Regions from separate parts of the Pseudoalteromonas sp. TB41 genome, predicted to be linked through region 1. Evidence: predicted binding sites of a transcription regulator. Region 1 holds the regulator's gene; the other holds the start of a gene.

The links. The regulator NrdR, encoded in region 1, represses ribonucleotide reductase genes. The targets are predictions, from matches to a motif close to AAACACNANATNTNGTGTTT.
Region 2: the regulator NrdR is predicted to act here: its motif matches at 3,804-3,823, upstream of nrdA (class 1a ribonucleoside-diphosphate reductase subunit alpha).

What each region holds. Positions count from the first base shown of each region.
Region 1 covers NZ_AUTH01000046.1:66,367-77,328, reverse strand. Annotated here, with positions in the region: gene L641_RS0107335 (IS110 family transposase) at 1-417, shown strand, start outside; partial or broken gene L641_RS0107330 (hypothetical protein) at 586-915, opposite strand; gene ribD (bifunctional diaminohydroxyphosphoribosylaminopyrimidine deaminase/5-amino-6-(5-phosphoribosylamino)uracil reductase RibD) at 940-2,067, opposite strand; gene nrdR (transcriptional regulator NrdR) at 2,070-2,519, opposite strand; gene glyA (serine hydroxymethyltransferase) at 2,627-3,883, opposite strand; gene thrC (threonine synthase) at 4,152-5,435, opposite strand; gene thrB (homoserine kinase) at 5,447-6,382, opposite strand; gene thrA (bifunctional aspartate kinase/homoserine dehydrogenase I) at 6,392-8,809, opposite strand; gene L641_RS0107295 (response regulator) at 9,040-9,408, opposite strand; gene L641_RS0107290 (ATP-binding protein) at 10,051-10,962, shown strand, end outside.
Region 2 covers NZ_AUTH01000011.1:67,245-78,206, reverse strand. Annotated here, with positions in the region: gene nrdB (class Ia ribonucleoside-diphosphate reductase subunit beta) at 1-444, opposite strand, end outside; gene nrdB (class Ia ribonucleoside-diphosphate reductase subunit beta) at 483-1,325, opposite strand; gene nrdA (class 1a ribonucleoside-diphosphate reductase subunit alpha) at 1,399-3,681, opposite strand; gene L641_RS0102125 (HAD-IA family hydrolase) at 4,093-4,773, opposite strand; gene ubiG (bifunctional 2-polyprenyl-6-hydroxyphenol methylase/3-demethylubiquinol 3-O-methyltransferase UbiG) at 4,773-5,483, opposite strand; gene gyrA (DNA topoisomerase (ATP-hydrolyzing) subunit A) at 5,662-8,361, shown strand; gene serC (3-phosphoserine/phosphohydroxythreonine transaminase) at 8,460-9,542, shown strand; gene aroA (3-phosphoshikimate 1-carboxyvinyltransferase) at 9,542-10,819, shown strand; gene cmk ((d)CMP kinase) at 10,927-10,962, shown strand, end outside.

The DNA.
Region 1 (10,962 bases):
AATGATGAGGTATGCGAGCGACTTCAAAAACTGGAAGGTGTTGGGCCTGTAGGTTCAATGATGTTGAAAGTTTACTTTAGTTGTATAGAACACTTTAAAAATGGGCGGGAAGCATCAGCCTGCGCTGGTTTAACGCCAGTTCAGCATAGCTCTGGTGGCAAAGAAAGAATTGGCTCAATTTCAAGAACATCGGCAAATAAAAAGTTACGTAGCACGTTATATCAAGGTGCACTAGCTGTTGTCACACATGTTGTAAAAAGAGCGAGCCGTACAGAAAAAGACGAATGGCTTAAAAAGTTAATTGCAAGGCGTGGTAAAAAAGTGGCAGCGATAGCATTGGCTAATAAAACAATCAGAACCGCATTTGCAATGCTAAAGAAAAACGAATGTTATCAGCCAACGTTATTAACGGCTTAAATTTTTGTCAACAAAGAGCGTTTAAAATCAGGGTAAGACTGACCTTTAAGAGACTGTTCCGTGCCTAGGTATAAAATACCGCCACCGAGAAAAGTCATAAAGGGGCGAATACATTAAAGTGACCAGGGGTAGCTCCCCAAATAGAGTCCGTATATAAGCCAGCATCTAATCTTTATTTAATAAATACTTCGTTGACAAAAAACGGGGAGTCCATATAAGGCGCGAGACAGGTTGCATCGCCTTTTCTAGATTAACGGTTTGCCCTAATGCGTAATGTGCAAATCCCGTTAAGCTAATCGTTTCATTTGATAAGTCAGCACTAAAGCCATCAATATGCTTATCAACAACCGTCAGGCAGACACCATTAGTTGCAATACTGTCACCTAACTTAACATCACTCATATCAAGGTTTTTACTTTGGATACGAATAGCTAAATCACCTTGTTTTTTTTGTAATAACGCAATTTTACCTGTCGCTTCAACTATTCCAGTAAACATAGTGCTACTCTTTATATAAAATGATTAATGAGCTTTTTTTAGTGCTGTGATACGTAAATCATCACCAATTGGCACACACTCATTAAAAGTTAAATTAATGGTATTTTGCATACTCATTAACTCTGGGAAATTCAGTAAACTTTTAGCATCGCAGCCCATTAATTTAGGGGCAATGTAAAAAACAAACTCATCAATTAAATCAAGTTCTGTCATTTTGCCAGCCAGTGTTGCTCCGGCCTCTAGCCACACATTATTAAACTGCAATTGGGCTAGCGTGTTTAACACGGCCAGTAAATCTACTTTATTATTATTTTCAGGTACTTCAATCTGTTTAACAAAATGAGGCCACTGATGCGATTTATCAACCTTGGTGGTAAATATTATCACCTCACTTTGAATTGAAAATAAGGCAAGATCAGGGGTAAGTCTATTTTGTGAGTCAATAACAACGCGAACCGGTTGGCGCAGTGGTAAATCAGTTGGTAAAGAATACGGTAACTCTTCTGGGCGCACATTTAATTTTGCATCATCCATTAATACCGTATCGGCACCGGTTAAAATTGCACAGTTTTGTGCTCGGTATAGTTGCACATCTTGGCGCGCAGCGGGGCCTGTTATCCATTTACTTTGGCCGTTTTTAAGCGCCGTTTTACCATCAATACTGGCGGCCATTTTGCAAGTCACAAAGGGTAACCCCTGCTCCATGCGCTTAAAAAACCCAAGGTTTAATGCGCGAGCTTGCGCTTCAAGTAATCCGTGAGCAACTTCTATACCAGCATCCGCTAAAATTTTCAGACCTTTGCCTGCAACTTGCGGGTTGCTGTCAACCATTGCGGCAATCACTTTTTTAACACCGGCTACTTTTAGCCCTTCAGCACATGGCGGTGTTCGACCATAATGACTGCAAGGCTCAAGTGTTACATAAGCGGTTGCGCCTTTTGCATTTTCGCCAGCCATAGCCAGTGCGTTTACCTCTGCATGACCTTGGCCCGCTAACCGATGAAATCCTTCACCTATTACTTTATTATTCTTTACGAGTACGCAGCCAACATTAGGATTAGGAGTGGTGGTAAAGCGCCCTTTTTTTGCCAGTTCAATAGCGCGGGCCATGTAGCGTTTATCATCCTCTGAAAACGAACTTTGCTTGGTCATTACTATTCCCCTAAGCGGGCTATTTCTTCACCAAATTCGCGTATATCTTCAAACGAGCGATACACAGAGGCAAATCTTACATAAGCCACTTTATCTAACTTTTTAAGCGCTTCCATAATGCACTCACCCACCAAATGGCTAGACACCTCGCGTTCGCCAGTGGCACGTAACTGCGACTTAATAATATTAACCACTTCATCAACTTGCTCAGTGCTTACGGGGCGTTTTTCGAGGGCGCGAGTTAAGCCATTTAGTAACTTATCTTCATTAAACGGTTCGCGGCTGCCATCTTGCTTGATGACCCGTGGCATCACTAATTCAGCCCCTTCAAAGGTGGTAAATCGTTCGTGGCATTCATTACATTCACGACGTCTACGTACTTGGTGTCCCCCACCTACAAGGCGAGAATCAATAACTTTAGTATCTTTGGCGGTGCAAAAAGGGCAATGCATAACTGTGTGTTTCCGTTTTAAAAACAAAAAATGGCCGCTATCATAGCGGCCATTATCATAACAAAAATGTGTGCAGTTGTGATCTAAATTACTATTTTACTCTTGGATTAAGCGTAAACAGGTAATTTTGCACAAATTGCTTTCACTTTTTCTTTTACTTGCGCTTGTACTGACTCATCTTCGATGTTGTCTAGTACATCACAGATCCAGCCCGCTAACTCTTTTGATTCAGCTTCTTTAAAGCCACGACGAGTGATTGCTGGTGAACCAATACGCAGACCAGAGGTAACAAATGGTGAACGTGGATCGTTCGGTACTGAGTTTTTGTTAACCGTGATATTCGCATTACCTAGGGCAGCATCTGCATCTTTACCTGTGATATCTTTGTCGATTAAATCAAGTAAGAATAAGTGGTTGTCAGTTTTACCCGATACTACTTTGTAGCCGCGCTCTTGTAATACCGCAACCATTGCTTGTGCATTTTTAACAACTTGTGCTTGGTATGTTTTAAACTCAGGTTGAAGTGCTTCTTTAAATGCAACCGCTTTAGCAGCAATAACATGACATAAAGGACCACCTTGGCCACCTGGGAAAACAGCGCTGTTTAGCTTTTTGTAAATTTCTTCATCGCCACACGCAGAGATGATTAAACCACCGCGAGGACCCGCTAATGTTTTGTGTGTTGTGGTTGTTACAACGTGAGCAAATGGCACTGGGCTTGGGTAAACACCCGCAGCAATTAAACCTGCAACGTGCGCCATATCAACAAATAAGTAAGCACCTACTTTGTCTGCAATTTCACGGAACTTAGCCCAATCAACAATACCTGAGTATGCAGAAAAACCAGCAATGATCATTTTTGGTTTGTGCTCAAGTGCTAACGCTTCAACTTGTGCGTAATCAATTTCGCCAGTTTCTTCGTTAAGGCCATACTGAATTGCGTTGTATGTTTTACCAGAGAAGTTAACGTGTGAGCCGTGCGTTAAATGACCACCGTGCGCTAGGCTCATGCCTAATACAGTATCAAGTGGGCTTAAAAGAGCTTGGAAAACAGCAGCATTCGCTTGTGAACCGGCATGAGGCTGTACGTTTGCGTAATCTGTACCAAATAATTCATTTGCGCGGTCAATAGCAAGTTGCTCAACCACGTCTACGTGCTCACAGCCACCGTAGTAACGTTTGCCCGGGTAACCTTCAGCGTATTTGTTAGTCAGCTGAGAACCCTGCGCTTCAAGTACGCGTGGGCTACAGTAGTTTTCAGATGCAATTAACTCAATATGCTCTTCCTGACGTGATGTTTCTTTGCTCATCGCGTCAAATAACTCTGGATCAAAGTCCGAAATATTCATGCTACGTTCTAACATTGGGGTCTCCTGGGCAACGTGTATGGGTATTTTTTAGAGGCTTTATTGTACGCTTAAAACGACGTTTTGCCTACGCTCTTAAGTTGAGGATATTTAAACAGGGATTGAAACTATTTCACAGCATTTTGATGATGATATTTTTTTATAAACTAATAACAATTTTAAATGAATTTTATTTACTACATTTATATAGCTTATGCGTTATGTCTAAAGCGATGCATAAATAAACAAAAAAAGCGGCCTAAGCCGCTTTTATTATCTGCCTTTTTTAGGCAAGCTTTTTAAACAATTCTGTACGCAAAACATCATAATCGTTGTGCATATCAGTGGCTAAACACGGTTTTGCTAATGCATCAGCTAACGGCTTTGGCATATCTAATTCAACATTAAGGATATCCTCAACGCTGTCTTTAAATTTGGCCGGATGCGCAGTCGCTAAAAAAATCCCCACAGCATCTGCCGCCTTATTTTCTACAAGACCTTGGTAAGCAATTGCGGTGTGAGGCTCTGCAATATAGCCAAGCTGTTGAATTTTTTTCATCACTGTTTGTGTTTGCTGCTCATCAACACTCACCGAATAAAAGTTATCATAACTAAACCAGTTATTATCTAACATTGATTGCACACGTGGCCAGTTATTAGGTTTACTCACATCCATTGCATTTGAAAGCGATTCAATTGTCGCATTAGGCGTCCAATTTTTATCAAGCATAAAGCGCGGTACTGTGTCGTTTTGGTTTGTAGTCGCACTTAGTTTACCAACTGGCATACCAATAACAGCGCCAATCATAGCCGCACACACATTACCAAAGTTACCACTCGGTACTGAAATATGCGCTGTAGCACGCTTTTCTTTTGGCAGCTGTGCAATGGCTTCAAAGTAATAACACACCTGCGCGACTAAACGGCTAATATTAATTGAATTTGCTGAGTTTAAACCTAACTTCGATTTTAGCTCTTCATCTAAAAATGACTTTTTAACCAACTCTTGGCAATCATCAAAACTACCCTCAATCGCATAACAATGAATGTTGTCACCAAGCGTTGTAAATAACTTTTGCTGCGCTAATGAAATTTTACCTTTAGGGTATAAAATAACGACATCAATATTTGGTTTGTTATAAAAAGCATGCGCTACGGCAGCCCCGGTATCACCCGATGTTGCAGTTAAAATAGTGACTTTTTCACCTTGATTAAATTGCGCCAAGCACTCGGCCATAAAACGGCCACCAAAATCTTTAAATGCCAGTGTTGGCCCGTGAAATAACTCTAAGCAATAGGTATTATCTTCAACTTCCACCAGCTTAACCGGAAAGTTAAACGCATTCTTAACCATCTGGGCAACAGTATCACTTGGTAGCTCGTCACCAATAAGGTGCGATAAAATTTTGCCGCTGCGAGTAATAAAGTCCATATCTAGTAATGCATCAACATCACTTAATGGCGCTAACGACTCTGGAAAAAACACACCTTGATTACGCCCTAGTCCTGTTTTTACAGCTTCAACAAACGACACTTTTTGTGAATATTCTTTTAAATTATGTAATTGCATGACTCTTTTTCCTATAAAACATTTAATTGACGCGTGCCGTCGTTATCTAATTTACAAATATGACAAAAGCCTTGTTCGTTGATGTAATTTTCCTCTAGCCACTGCGCGCATTGCTCTGCCGCTTCAAGCGTTTTACATACACTAAACAAGGTCGGCCCTGCGCCTGAAATACTCACAACTTCAGCACCCAGTGCTGGTAAGCTTGCTTTGGCATCACTAAAGCCGCTTATAAGTGGCGCACGGTATGGCTCTGCTATTTCGTCTTTCATAATGCTTAATGCATCATCAAAACGCCCTGTTAACAGTAAGCTACTAAACGCCGATAAACGCTGAGCAAACTCAACCCCGGCATGCATACTTAGCTCTTTTGGTAAAACAGAGCGCGCTTTTGCGGTATTGAGCGAAAAGCCCGGAAATGCGGCGACGTAATACCAGTTTTCATCAACAGGTAAAGCAATAGATTTATCAGGAATTAAATCACCGGTTAGCTGTAAGCCGCCTAAATAACACGGTGTGATGTTATCGTAATGGCGCCCCCCACTTACAACGGCTTCAAAATCTGCCATAAGCTCAATGAGCTCTACTTGGCTTAAATTAGTTTTGGCAAATTTATCCAGTGCTGCAAATGTCGCCACCACAGAGCAGGCACTTGAGCCTAATCCCGAACCAATCGGCAAATTTTTCCTAAGTTCGAGCTTTACCGCAGGCATATCAGGCGCAACATGCGCTCTAAAGTGCACTAAACACTGATATGCTAAATTTTCTTGCGCATCACTAGGTAACTTATGTGCGTAGTCGCCAGTACAAATAAATTCATCACTCGATGCGGCACTAACAACCGCCACATCACCTAATAAATCGCCATCAATGGGCGCAAGTGCGGCGCCCAGCGCATCAAAGCCAACGGCAAAATTACCAATAGACGCCGGAGCATATACTTCAATCATGACTGACTCCTAGCGAGATAATGTTTTTAAGATGTCTGCAAATACACCCGCAGCCGTTACTGCAGAGCCTGCCCCATAACCACGAATTACAAACGGACGCGGTTGGTAGTATTGGCTTAAAATAGCCAGCGCATTTTCACCATCACGAATAACATTCAATGCATGTGATGAATCCACGGCTTCGATTCCGACCTTACAGTGACCATTTTTAATTGTGCCTACGTAGCGAAGTACTTTACCTTCACTTGCTGCACTTTGAACACGGTCGTTAAAACCAGCATCTAAGCTAGGTAATTTCGCCATAAACTGCTCAACATTGTCACCTTGGGCAAAACCTGGCGGTAAAACCGACTCCACTTCAATATCGCTAAGCTCTAATTTCATACCGGCTTCACGTGCAATGATCAGTAATTTACGTGCTACGTCAGTTCCCGATAAGTCATCGCGCGGATCGGGCTCTGTAAACCCGCTTTCTTTGGCTTTAATTGTTGCTTCAGAAAGTGATAGACCATCTTCTAGTGCACCAAACATGTATGAAAGCGAGCCTGATAAAATACCACTAAACTCAAGTAACTCATCACCTGCACCAAACAACGATTGCAAGTTATCAATTACAGGTAAACCTGCACCTACGTTAGTTTCGTATAAAAACTTACGATTATTTTTATGTGTTGCTGCAATTAAATCTTGGTAATACGTATATGAACTCGTGGTGGCTTTTTTATTGGCAGCCACGACATGAAAACCTGCATTTAAAAAATCTACATATTGTGCAGCCAAGGCATCTGATGAAGTACAGTCAACTAGCACTGGATTAACTAAATGATTTTGCTTAACAAACTGCTCGACCAGTTTTAAATCAAACGCTTGCTCTGACTGCGCCAGTTTTTGCTGCCAATCATCAAACGCAATCCCCTCACCATCAAGGTGTAATTGACGAGAGTTGGCAACACCATATAGGTTTAATTTAATATTACGCTTTTCAAGCCATGCTTGTTGACGCTCAAGTTGGTTAATTAGCTCTTGGCCGACTAAGCCACAGCCCAATAAAAACACATCAATTGAAGGCACATGAGTAAAGAAGTTTTCATGGCAAATTTTAACCGCGTCATTACATAATTCACCATCAATAACGGCTGAAATAGCACTTTCTGTTGAATCTTGCGCTATGGCAACAATGTTTACTTGCGCTTGTGCAAGCGATGCAAAAAACTTAGCCGCTAACCCCTTATGGGCACGCATGTTATCACCGACTAACGTTACTATTGCTAAATTACGTTGCACATTTACCGGCTCAATGAGCCCCGCTTTTGACTCTAAGTCAAAGGCTACTTGCAACGCACTTAACGCTAGATTTAAATCGCTTTCATGCACACAAAAGCTAATGCTAAATTCACATGATGACTGGGTAATGAGTACAATTGACACGTTATCATGTGCCAATGCATTAAATACCTTAGATGCCATGCCTACTTTACCTTTCATGCCTGGGCCTGAAACGGTTAGCATAGCTAAATTTTGTAGGCTTGAGAGTGCTTTTACTGGTTCATCAGATACCGTATCGTTACTAATTAGCGAGCCTTGCGCATCTGGGTTATGGGTGTTTTTAATTTCGCATGGCACCCCTGCTTTTGCACACGGTAAGATAGTTTTAGGGTGCAATACTTTAGCGCCAAAATAAGAAAGTTCCATCGCTTCTTTATAAGATAGGAAATCAACCTTAGTGGCTTTTTTGATATAACGCGGATCGGCGCTGTATACACCATCAACGTCAGTCCATATTTGGCACACTTGCGCCTCTAAACACGCCGCAGCAATCGCCGCCGAGTAGTCAGATCCATTACGACCAAGCGTTGTGAGCTCCCCTTCATCATTACTTGCAGTAAAACCAGGCATAATGTAAACCGTCGCAGGGGATTCTTTTAACACGGCTTGAAAACGTGCCTTACTGGCCACTAAATCCGCTTCTGCGTCTATGTATCCGCCGGTTGAAACAATACAATCTGTTGCTTGTAAATAATGCGCGTTATGATCGGCTAATAGACTTTGCATTAGCGATACGCTAACACGCTCACCAAAGCTAATAATGAACGCTCTGACCTGATCAGGGCAGCACTTTATCAGTGCAATACCATCAAGCTTATTTTTAAGTTCGTTAAAGTCAGGCCAGTTTTGAACTGCTCCTTGCTTTTCCTCTACCGCTGCTTTGAGCATGTTGCATCGGCTAGTCAGTGAATGCCATTGTTCGCTAAAGTCATGCCCCTGCTCTGCAATACTAGCTAAATTAACTAACGAGTCAGTCATGCCACCTGGGGCTGACAGTACCAGTAACATTTCATCTTTTAATTGTGCCTTAGCGAGTGCAGCAACTTGCTCTAAACAGGCAAAATCAGCGAGCGATGAGCCGCCAAATTTTAATACGCGCATTTTTTATGTTTCCTCATTCCATAAAACGAAAAAAGGCCTGTGTTCTAAGTGAACACAGGCCTTTAAATTTGTTGCACCGACCTATGCCACTATCCAGTAAGAATGGTGGTTGTAATAATAATGGTCGTTACAAGACTAAATGTTTTCATAAGCTTAAGACTGCCTTAACACAGGCTATTCTGTCAACCTTAAATTAGCAGATAAAACAGTCTTTTTCATCATGAATTTTATTAATAAATGCCAAACTTATGCAAAACTGTACTCAGTTGCGTTTTATTAATTGGCTTATGAATAAAATCGATTGCGCCTAGTTGCGCGACACGTGCTTGCATTTTTTGTTGGATATCAGCAGAGATCACTAATACATAAGACTCTATTTTAGAAATTTTGATTTGCTCAAGTACTTCAATACCATCAACTTCAGGCATGGTTAAATCAAGACACAGGAGATCGAAATGCCTTTGACGCAATTGCTCCAACGCCTCTTTACCGTTAGTTGCTTGCTGAATATCGGCATCAATACATTCTTTTAAACAGCGCATTACCTGTTTGCGAGCAACGGTGGAATCATCACAGACTAAAATAGAAAAACGCATCATAATGACTCATTAATTAAACTCATACAAAACACCTAAACCCACTGTAAAATTAGTTGGTTGCCCAATCCGCAACAGTCAAAATTATAACCAAATTAGCAACGAGCAGATTATTTATTGTAACTTTTATTAACGTTATCAATAAAATGCTTAATTGCACAATACAAATTAGGGTCTGTTGATCTTTCAAGGTTGAATTTGCAGCAGTTTGTTTGGTATTTAGGCAAGGCGGAGCCTATGTGGTGTGGTTATTCCCCATAAATAGGCGATAACGTAGCATCAATGCCAAACAGGCGCTGCCCTAAGGGTTCTGCCTAGGGGCGATTTACTCTTTGTTGCTCGGTTTTTACTTAGCCCACTAGGTTACAAACCTCGCGCCGCGATTAAACAGCCCCTAGTTTGAACAAATTCTAATCCGCAAAGATCAACAGACCCTAGTAAATTAACTATTTCCAAGTAAAAAACAGCCTATCCAAACCAACGGTTCTCAAATAGAAACCCAATACATATAGAACAGAATGATTGCTTATTTAACAACGCTAAATAGCAATATTATAAAATATATGTTTATTTTTAATCATTTATTAACTAATGTTTATAAGCGTACATTAACAGTTGAATAATTTAAGGAAATATAAGCCTCCCATGCCGCAAAAAAGTCTTTCAACAAAGTTACTCACTCGGGTTTTATCAGTTTATTTTATACTGACCTTTGTGGTGACCTGCGGGCAAATTTTCGCAGAGTACGTCAATACTAAAGATTACATACGCGATGAACTTGGCACATTACAAAAGACCTTTGGTAGAAGTTTAACCAGAGCAATTTGGGAGCTAAATATAAAGCAAACCACCACAACCGCAGAGGGGTTACTCGATATACCTATGGTTGAGGGGGTTATTATTCGTGACGATAATGGCGCTATTATTTCTCAATTAGGCCGCGCACTAAATATTCACAATCTTTACAGTCAGCAACTTGTGCAAGAAGATGTCATGGTAGAGGACACCAAAGCCGGTTTATTTGGCTATACATTTCCACTTATTTTTGAGTTTTCAGGACGAGCAACGCAAGTAGGCGATGTTACTTTATTTTCTAGTCGCGATGTAATTTTTAGTCGCATTATGCTCTCTATCTACTTTTTGATTGGTAATGCCATGATTAAAACAACTTTTTTAATCATCTTATTTTTAATTGCATTTAGAAAGTTACTCACCGAGCCCCTTACTCAATTAACCGAGCAAATTGAATACCTTGAGTTAGAAGAGCTTGATGGTCAACAGGTTAAAATAGTCACCGATGAAAATAACGAGCTTAAAGTAATGGAACGCTCTTTTAACAATCTGATTTCGAAGGTTGTTGAGTATAAAAAAGAGTTAAAACAAACTCAGCATGACCTAATTGAAAGCAATCAAAAACTGGATCAACAAAACTTACAACTTGAACAGGATGTTGCGCGTAAAACATCAAATTTAAGCCAAGCAATGATCGATCTACAGCAACAAAAATATGAACTAGAGCGACAAAAAGCAGTATTAACAGAAGAAGTCGATTTACGA
Region 2 (10,962 bases), on a different contig from region 1:
CAATATTGCAGGGTTAATGATTATTTCATCAAATACTTCACCAGGGTTGGTGAATAAATTTCTTAAAATATGTGTATATGAACGAGAATGAATCGTCTCACTAAATGCCCATGTTTCTATCCATGTTTCAACTTCAGGTAAGGAAGCCAATGGGAGTAACACCGCATTAACTGAACGTGCGGCCATACTATCAAGTAAGATTTGATATTTAAGGTTAGAGATGAAAATGTGCTTTTCGGCATCAGATAGACTTTGCCAATCCCCGCGATCTTTTGATACATCAACTTCTTCTGGTCGCCAGAAGAAAGACAGTTGTTTCTCAATTAAGTTTTCGAATGCCACGTGTTTTTGAACATCATAACGTGATACATTCACAGGGTTGCCAAAGAACATCGGTTCTTTTAAAGCGTCATTATTTTTTTGATTAAAAGTAGTATATTTCATTTTTTATTTATTCCGGGATAAAGCCACATATTTATTTTTTATGCTGCTATTTTAAGTTGTGTGGCATTTTTTGTAATTTTATGTGTGGTTCCACACAAGTTGATCACGTTGTTTGTGTTTGATTTAGCTTGATTAGTTTTTAAAATTTTGCTATTGTGTGTGCATGACTGACGGGATTTAAGCTTAATAATTTTAGCATTGCCTTCCATTAGCTCACGCTCGGCAAACGCAAATGAACACGCAAAGCTGACATAAAAGCGAATAGCTTCAAGAATGTTCACTGACATCATCGCCAGATACAATTTCTTTTTCAGCTCAAATAAATTAACCACAACGGTTTCACCATTAATGTCATGTTTGCCTTCACCGTACAGGTTGTAAAGCGACACCGAGTTAATTAAATCGTCGTAATAAGTGGTTACGGCATCGGCACGTTCACTAATTTTGTCATTGCTAACAATGTCGTCAAAAATGAGTTCAGGGGCTTGAGTTACATTACGAATAATATGTGTGTATGAACGGCTGTGAATGGTTTCACTAAACGCCCATGTTTCAATCCATGTTTCAAGCTCAGGAATTGACACAATTGGCAATAGTGCAACGTTAGGCGAACGGCCTTGAACACTATCAAGTAAAGTTTGGTATTTTAAGTTACTTAAAAAGATATGTTTTTCGTGATCAGGAAGCGCTTGAAAGTCTAAACGGTCTTTACTTACGTCAACTTCTTCAGGACGCCAAAAGAAAGACAATTGTTTTTCAATCAGCTTTTCAAAAATAGGGTATTTTTGTTGATCGTAACGTGACACGTTAACGGTTTGACCAAAAAACATTGGCTCTTGCATTTGGTTATTATGATTTCTGCTAAAAGTAGTATAAGACATGTTTATCACTCAAAAAACTATCACTAAAACTATCAGGACAAAGCGGGCAAGGCGCCCGCTTTAAGTTTAACTATTAAATTTTACACGCGCCGCCTGCACAATCATCATCTTCCACTTCTGGAGCGTCTTCTTGTGCGTCTGATGCGCCATCACGGGTGTTATGGTAGTACAGCGTTTTAACACCTAGCTTGTAGGCACCAAGTAAGTCTTTTAATAAGACTTTCATAGGTACTCTACCGCCTTCGTATTTATTTGGATCATAATTAGTATTTGCTGAAATCGTTTGGTCGATAAATTTCTGCATTATGCCTACTAATTGTAAGTAACCATCGTTAGATGGGATATCCCACAGTAACTCATAGCTATCTTTAAGGCGTTCGTACTCAGGGACAACTTGTTTTAAAATACCGTCTTTACTTGCTTTAACACTAATATGGCCACGCGGTGGCTCAATGCCATTGGTTGCATTAGATATTTGCGATGATGTTTCTGATGGCATTAATGCGCTCAGTGTTGAGTTACGCATACCGTGCTCTTTAATGCTGGAACGTAACGCGTCCCAATCAAGATGAAGTGGTTCATCACAAATTTTATCTAAATCACGTTTGTACGTATCCGTTGGCATAATACCTTGTGAGTACGTTGTTTCGTTAAATTTAGGACAGGCACCACGCTCTTTTGCCAGCTCATTAGATGCTTTCATTAGGTAGTACTGAATCGCTTCAAATGTTCTGTGCGTAAGCGCATTTGCGCTGCCATCTGAATAACGCTTACCGTTTTTAGCTAGGTAGTATGCGTAGTTAATAACGCCTATGCCTAGCGTACGACGTCCCATAGTTGCATTTTTAGCTGCAGGTACTGGGTAGTCTTGGAAATCAAGTAGGTTATCAAGTGCGCGTACCGCAAGCTCAGCTAACTCTTCTAGTTCATCTAAAGACTCAATGGCACCTAAGTTAAACGCAGATAATGTACAAAGTGCAATTTCACCTTCTTCATCATTCACGTTGCTAAGAGGCTTAGTTGGTAACGCAATTTCTAAACATAAGTTAGATTGACGAATAGGCGCCACTTTTGAGATAAACGGACTGTGTGTATTACAGTGGTCAACGTTTTGTAAGTAAATACGACCCGTGCTAGCACGTTCTTGAGCAAACATAGAGAACAGCTCAATTGCTTTAATTCGTTTTTTACGAATTGACTCGTCTTGCTCATATTTTACATATAGCGCGTCAAACTCGTCTTGATCTTCAAAAAATGCATCGTAAAGGCCAGGCACATCAGAGGGGCTGAATAACGTAATGTAATCATCTTTAATTAAACGTGAGTACATGAGTTTATTAAACTGTACGCCGTAATCTAAGTGACGTACGCGGTTATCATCAACGCCACGGTTATTTTTAAGTACTAATAAGTTTTCAACTTCTAAATGCCAAAGCGGGTAGAAAAGGGTTGCTGCGCCACCACGTACACCGCCTTGCGAACAGCTTTTAACCGCTGTTTGAAAGTGCTTATAAAACGGAATACAACCTGTGTGGTACGCTTCACCGTTACGAATAGGGCTACCTAGTGCACGAATACGACCTGCATTAATACCAATACCAGCACGTTGAGAAACGTATTTAACAATTGCTGATGATGTAGCATTAATTGAGTCTAGGCTATCGCCACACTCAATAAGTACACATGAGCTAAACTGGCGTGTTGGTGTACGTACGCCCGACATAATTGGCGTAGGTAAAGAAATTTTAAATAATGAAACCGCATCATAAAAACGTTTGATGTAATCAATACGTGTATCACGAGGGTAATCAGAGAATAAGCTTGCAGCCACTAAGATATATAAAAACTGCGCGCTTTCGTAAATTTCACCCGTTACACGGTTTTGAACTAGGTATTTACCTTCAAGCTGTTTTACTGCTGCGTAGCTAAAGTTAAGATCGCGAGAATGGTCTAAGTACGCATCTAGCTCATCTAATTCTTGCTCTGTGTAATCAACGAGTAAATGTGCATCGTAGCGTTTTTGTTCAACCATGTTAGTAACATGGTCAAAAAGACGCGGTGGTTCAAACTGGCCATAGGCTTTTTTACGTAAATGGAATACAGCTAAACGAGCAGCAAGGTACTGATAATCAGGCGATTCTTTTGAGATCTGATCCGCAGCAGCTTTAATAATCGTTTCGTGGATGTCTTTAGTACGAATACCGTCATAAAATTGAATATGCGATTTTAGTTCAACTTGTGAAACCGAAACGTTATTTAAACCTTCGGCGGCCCATTCAATAACGCGATGGATCTTATCAAGATCGAGTGGCTCTTTACGACCGTCACGTTTGCTTACAGATAACTGTTGGTTCATAGCTTTGCCTGTATTCCTTGGGAATTAAATATTTTTGACCAATGCGTGCACCTAAAAAAGCGCAGTGCCTATTCGTTTATTGTTATTTTCACCGGTTTGGTGAATTTAATTGAATAACATTTAGCCACAATATCTGGTGTTGTTCAAATTAGAGATCACAAGATAGTGTGGTCTGGGATCTTTTGCAAGGGACAGAAACCGCTCTCATTGTGGATAACGTTGGGATAACGCAATTGTGTTAGTAGGCATTAACCTTTGATCATTCGGTTAAGTTGAAATTTGTAAAAATCAACTAAGGAAAGATTAAATTTACGCTTTTTTAAAATAAATTTTGTCTGCTTTTTTTATCATCAAGCTTTGCGTAAAAACTAACACAATCACAATATGTAGTGTTTATTAATTAACATGGCACTATATGTGGTTAAATGCATCTATAGGACTGTGCCAATTAAAATCCGCATTCCAAGCCAATGCCTCGTCAACACTCGGTACATATCCCCATAGTGCGGTTGCGGTGTGCATATTGGCTGCTTTACCTGCCTGAATGTCACGCTGCGCATCACCTATATATAAGCAACGCGAAGGATCTACACTCATTTGCTCAGCGCAATACAGTAAAGGAAGGGGTGAGGGCTTAGATTCAGCTAAGGTATCACCGCTAACCACAATACGTGCATTTTTTAATGCAGGAATCGCTTTGACTAAAGGATCAGTTAAAAATCCGGGCTTATTGGTCATAATTCCCCAAGGGATTGCTTTGTTATCAAGTGCGATTAGTAATTGCTCTATTCCTACAAAACATTGGGTATGGGTGGCAATGTTGGCAGCGTATTGCGTAACTAGCTCATGTAAAAGTTGCTCTTGCGGCTGTTGTGCCCAGCTTTCTTTAAAACCAGCAGCCAATAAAGCGGCAGCACCGTTTGAAGCCGCGGGGCGATATATATCACTGCCCACTTGGGGTTGTTGATGATTTTGCAGCACGGTGTTTAGTGCGGCGCCTAAATCATCAGCGGTATCGAGTAAAGTGCCATCTAAGTCAAACAGCAATGCTTGATATTCCATTGGGGCAATGGGGGTTTGAGAGCTTGCCATTACGCTAACTTCTCAAAATGCAGCATATAATTTACGCTCACATCATCACTAATTGTATATTGCTTTGAAAGTGGATTGTAACTTAACCCAGCACTGGCACGTACTTTTAAGCCAGCTTGCTCTGCCCATGCAATTAATTGTGCAGGTTTAATAAACTTTTTATGGTCATGGGTACCCTCTGGGACCATTTTTAGTAGTTTTTCTGCCCCGACAATAGCGTATAAATAAGCTTTTGGGGTTTTATTAAGAGTAGAGAAAAAAACATCAGCGCCTGGTTTTGCCAATTTAGCCACCGCATGAATAATAGAAGCAGGGTCGGGGACGTGCTCTAACATTTCCATACAAGTGATCACATCAAAGCGCTCAGGGTGCTCATTTGCAAACTGCTCTGCAGGTACTTTTATATACTCAACGGGGACACTTGTTTCTAAGCTGTGTAACTTGGCGACAGTTAAAGGCTCTTGGCCCATATCAATGCCAGTTACTTTAGCGCCCATTCGCGCCATGCTGTGACTTAAAATGCCACCACCACATCCTACATCGAGGGTTTCTTTATCAAATAATCCTTTGGTTTTGTCTGCGATGAAATCTAATCGTAATGGATTAATTTCGTGAAGCGGCTTAAATTCGCCTTCTAAATCCCACCAACGTTCTGCGATGGCTTCAAACTTTGCTATTTCTGCGTTATCTACATTTTGATGTTCGGTCATAAAATACTTCCTCGTCAATCTGAGGCCATTATATAGGCCTAAATTGATAAATCGCAAAGTTTTGCGCCTGTAAATTAAAATTAATTGTGATAGCATGGTTACTTAGAAATAATAACAAACACTCTTAATACCTAATACTGGGTTGTTAAGAGCTGATACTGAAGGAATGTGATATCAAATGACTGATCTCGCCAATGAAATTCTGCCAGTCAATATTGAAGACGAGTTAAAAAACTCCTACTTAGATTACGCCATGAGTGTAATTGTAGGACGTGCATTACCAGACGTACGTGACGGCTTAAAACCTGTTCACCGCCGCGTTTTGTTTGCAATGAACGAGCTTAGTAATGACTGGAACAAGCCTTACAAAAAATCGGCCCGTGTGGTCGGTGACGTAATCGGTAAATACCACCCACACGGCGACAGTGCAGTTTATGACACCATCGTACGTATGGCTCAGCCATTCTCACTGCGTTACATGCTAGTAGATGGTCAGGGTAACTTTGGTTCGGTTGATGGTGATTCAGCAGCGGCAATGCGTTATACAGAAGTACGTATGGCAAAAATGTCGCACGAATTATTAGCCGATCTTGAAAAAGAAACGGTTGATTTTGTGCCTAACTACGATGGCACAGAGCAAATTCCTGATGTGTTACCCACTAAAATACCTAACCTGTTAGTTAATGGTTCATCGGGTATTGCGGTTGGTATGGCAACAAATATTCCGCCACATAACTTAACAGAAGTCGTGAATGGCTGTTTAGCGCTTATTCAAAACCCTGAATTGACCATTACGGAGTTAATGGATTACATTCCTGGGCCTGATTTCCCAACTGCGGCGATTATTAACGGTAAAAAAGGCATTGAACAAGCTTATCAAACCGGTCGTGGTAAAGTGTACATGCGTGCGCGTGCTGACATCGAAACCGATGAAAAGACGGGTCGCGAAACCATTATTGTTCATGAAATCCCTTACCAAGTTAACAAAGCACGTTTGATTGAAAAAATCGCCGAGTTAGTTAAAGATAAAAAAATTGAAGGGATCAGCGCATTACGTGATGAATCAGATAAAGACGGTATGCGTATCGTTATCGAGATCAAACGTGGTGACGTAGGTGAAGTTATTTTAAACAACCTTTATTCACAAACTCAGTTACAAACTGTGTTTGGTATGAATATGGTTGCGTTAATTAATAACCAACCTAAGTGTTTCAACTTAAAAGAAATGCTTGAAGAGTTTATTATTCACCGCCGTGAAGTTGTTACCCGTCGTACGGTATTTGATTTACGCAAAGCCCGCGACCGTGCGCATACGCTAGAAGGTTTAGCGATTGCACTGGCTAACATTGACCCAATTATCGAACTTATTCGTAAGTCGCCAACACCTGCTGAAGCAAAAGTTGCATTAACAGCGCGTCCATGGGAATTAGGTAATGTTAAAGCCATGCTTGATAAAGCAGGCGAAGACAACGTGGCACGCCCAGATTGGTTAGCAAGCGAGCTTGGTATTCGTGATGGTCAGTACTATATTTCTGAGCAACAAGCTCAAGCAATATTAGACTTACGTTTACACAAACTTACTGGTCTTGAACACGAAAAAATTCTTACCGAATATCAATCATTACTTGAGTTGATTGCCGAGTTATTATTCATTTTGGCAAATCCAGAGCGTTTAATGGAAGTTATTCGTGATGAGCTCGTTGAAATTAAAGAGCAATATGGTGATGAGCGCCGCACTGAAATAAATGCTGCAGCACACGATATTAGCCTTGAAGACCTAATTAACGAAGAAAACGTAGTTGTTACGCTTTCACATGAAGGGTACGTTAAGTATCAAGCATTAACTGATTACGAAGCGCAGCGTCGTGGTGGTAAAGGTAAATCAGCAACTAAGATGAAAGATGAAGATTTCATTGAACGTTTATTGGTTGCCAATACGCACGATACTATTCTTTGTTTCTCTACAGCGGGTCGTTTATATTGGCTTAAAGTATACCAGTTGCCACTTGCCAGTCGTGCAGCGCGCGGTAAGCCAATTGTTAACTTATTACCACTTGAAGCAGATGAACGTATTACTGCAATCCTGCCAGTACGCGATTATGAAGATGATAAATACATCTTTATGGCGACGGCGTTCGGTACGGTTAAGAAGACGCCATTAACGGCATACAGTCGTCAACGTGCAAGCGGAATCATTGCGGTTAACTTAAACGAAGGTGATAGCTTAATCGGTGTTGATATTACCGATGGCAGCAACGAAATTATGTTGTTCACTGATGCGGGTAAAGTTGTTCGCTTTAAAGAGGCTGAAGAAACGGCTGTTGTTGATGAAAATGGTAACCCTGTTCTTGATGAAGAAGGTAAGCCTGAAATCCGTTTCAAAGGTGTACGTCCTATGGGCCGTACTGCAACGGGTGTTCGTGGTATTAAGATGCCAGACGATCAGCGTGTTGTATCACTTATTGTACCAAAGAATGATGGTGCAATATTAACAGTGACAGAAAATGGCTACGGCAAGCGTACCCAACTTGAAGATTACCCATCTAAGAGTCGTGCAACTCAAGGTGTTGTATCAATCAAAGTGAGTGAGCGTAACGGTGCTGTTGTTGGTGCTGTACAGGTTGATGACAACGACGAAATAATGATTATTTCGAATCGTGGTACCTTAGTACGTACTCGTGTTAATGAAGTTTCTACGGTTGGACGTAACACCCAAGGTGTTATTTTGATCAGAACTATTGACGAAGAGCAAGTAGTTGGTTTACAACGTATAGAAGAAATTGAAGTGACTGAAAGTGACTTGGTTGATATCGAAGACGTTGAAACAGTAGATACAGTTATTGATGAAGTGGCGGATGACAATCCTCCTTCAGAATAATTAGATTGAAAAAAGCGGCCTTGGCCGCTTTTTTTATGTAGTTGAAAAAAATTAAATTAGTTTAATTCAAGTTAAATTACTGGAATGAGGAAAAGGTAATGAGTATATATAATTTTTGTGCAGGCCCTGCAATGTTACCACCGGCAGTCATGCAAAAAGCGCAAAAAGAGTTTTTAAACTGGCAAGGTCTTGGTGTATCGGTGATGGAAATAAGTCATCGTAGTCATGAATTTTTAGCATTAACCGCTAAATGTGAAGCCAGCCTGCGTCGTTTAATGAATATAAGTGACGAGTTTGAAGTGCTATTTATGCACGGTGGTGGTCGAGGTCAATTCAGTGCCGTACCTTTAAACCTTCATGTTAACGGTAAAAAAGCAGTTTATTGTGAAAATGGCGTTTGGTCAAAAAGTGCAACCAGCGAAGCAGATAAGTTTACAAATACACACGCTGTTGATGTGCGCAATGATGATAACGGCCTGTTTTCTATTAAGCAGGTAGCCGATTGGGTTTTACCTGCTGATGCGTCTTACATTCACTATTGCCCGAATGAAACCGTAGACGGCCTTGAAATATTTGACGTACCCAGTCATCCAACGGCGCCGATTGTGGCCGATATGTCATCGACTATTTTATCGCGCGAAATTGACGTTAATAAATTTGATTTAATCTACGCGGGTGCACAAAAAAATATCGGTCCATCGGGTATTGCTATTGTGATTGTTCGCAAAACGCTACTTGAGCGTGAAGGGCTCGCCAAGCCGGGTATTTTAGATTACGCCCTTGAGGCAAAACAAGGCAGCATGTTTAACACCCCACCGACTTTTGCTTGGTATTTAGCGGCAGAAGTATTTGCATGGCTTGAGCAAACCGGGGGTGTAAAAGCCATGGAAGCTCATAATATTGCCAAAGCGCAGCTGCTTTATGATTTTATTGATGGTTCAGATTTTTATACCAATAAAGTAGCGAAGCATTGCCGTTCACGTATGAATGTGCCTTTTTGGCTGGTTGATGAAAGCTTAAATGATAAGTTTGTTAAAGAGTCAAAAGAAGCGGGCTTGTTAGCGCTTGAAGGTCATCGTATTGTTGGCGGGATGCGCGCCAGTATTTATAACGCGATGCCATTGGAAGGTGTACAAGCCTTAGTTGACTTTATGGCTAACTTCGCCAAGGAGAATAGTTAATGGAGCAACTTTTCTTAGCCCCTATTTCACAAGTGAATGGCAGTGTGACATTACCGGGCTCAAAGAGTTTATCAAACCGAATTTTATTATTAGCAGCATTATCTAACGGCACCACGGTTGTTGAAAACTTACTCGATAGCGACGATATTCGCCATATGCTGGGTGCGTTAAAGCACTTGGGCGTTAATGTAACGCTTAATACTGAACGCACCGTAGCAACCGTAGAGGGCGTGAGTGGCGTGTTTAATACGCCAACTGAGCCGTTGTTTTTAGGTAATGCAGGTACAGCGTATCGACCATTAACGGCAGTACTGAGTGCGATTGCTGGTGAGTATGAGTTAATTGGTGAGCCGCGCATGGAAGAGCGACCAATTGGTCATTTAGTTGATGCCTTACAAGCCTTGGGTGGTAATGTAAGTTATTTAAAAAATAAAGATTACCCACCACTTAAAATTATCGGTGGGCAAATAGCCGGTGGTGAAGTCGAAATTGACGGCAGTATTTCAAGTCAATTTTTAACGGCGCTGCTCATGGCTGCGCCGTTATTTAAAGGCGATACATACATTAAAATTAAAGGTACCTTAGTCTCTAAGCCTTATATTGATATTACTCTGGATGTGATGGCGCGCTTTGGTGTAACTGTTGAGCATGATAATTACACCACGTTCTTCGTTAAAGGTGCTCAGCAATACCAAGCGGTTGAGCGCATAATGGTTGAAGGTGATGCTTCATCGGCTTCTTATTTTATTGCTGCTGCAGCAATTGCCGGTGGCGAAATAGAAATTAAAGGCGTTGGCGCTAAATCAGTTCAAGGTGATATTGGCTTTGCTAAAGTGATGGAGCAGGTTGGTGCCAAAATTGATTGGTATGACGAGCATTTAGTTGTTCGTAAAGGCGAGCTTAACGGTATCGATATAGATGCTAATGCGATACCTGATGCTGCAATGACCTTGGCGACTGTTGCCTTGTTTGCTAAAGGGCCAACCGCTATTCGTAATATTTATAACTGGCGGGTAAAAGAAACTGACCGTTTACATGCAATGGCCACCGAGCTTAAAAAAGTAGGGGCCGAAGTGGTTGAAGGGCACGACTTTATTGAGATCACACCGCCAAAGCAATTTAATAATGTGGCTGTAGATACCTACGACGATCACCGTATTGCCATGTGCTTTGCAATGGTGGCAGTAGGGGGTAAGCCCATAACGATTAACGATCCGGCCTGTACTTATAAGACATTCCCAACATTTTTCAAAGTGTTAGCATCTGTCAGTAAATAGGCTATTTATAAGTATTTATAAAAAGTTACATACTAAAAGCGGATAATCTTTATTAATTGGCGTATAATGTGGCGGTTTATTTTGGTGTGCATTGAAGGAGGTTTTAAATGCCGGCGTTATTAATGCCCGTAATCACCGTAGAT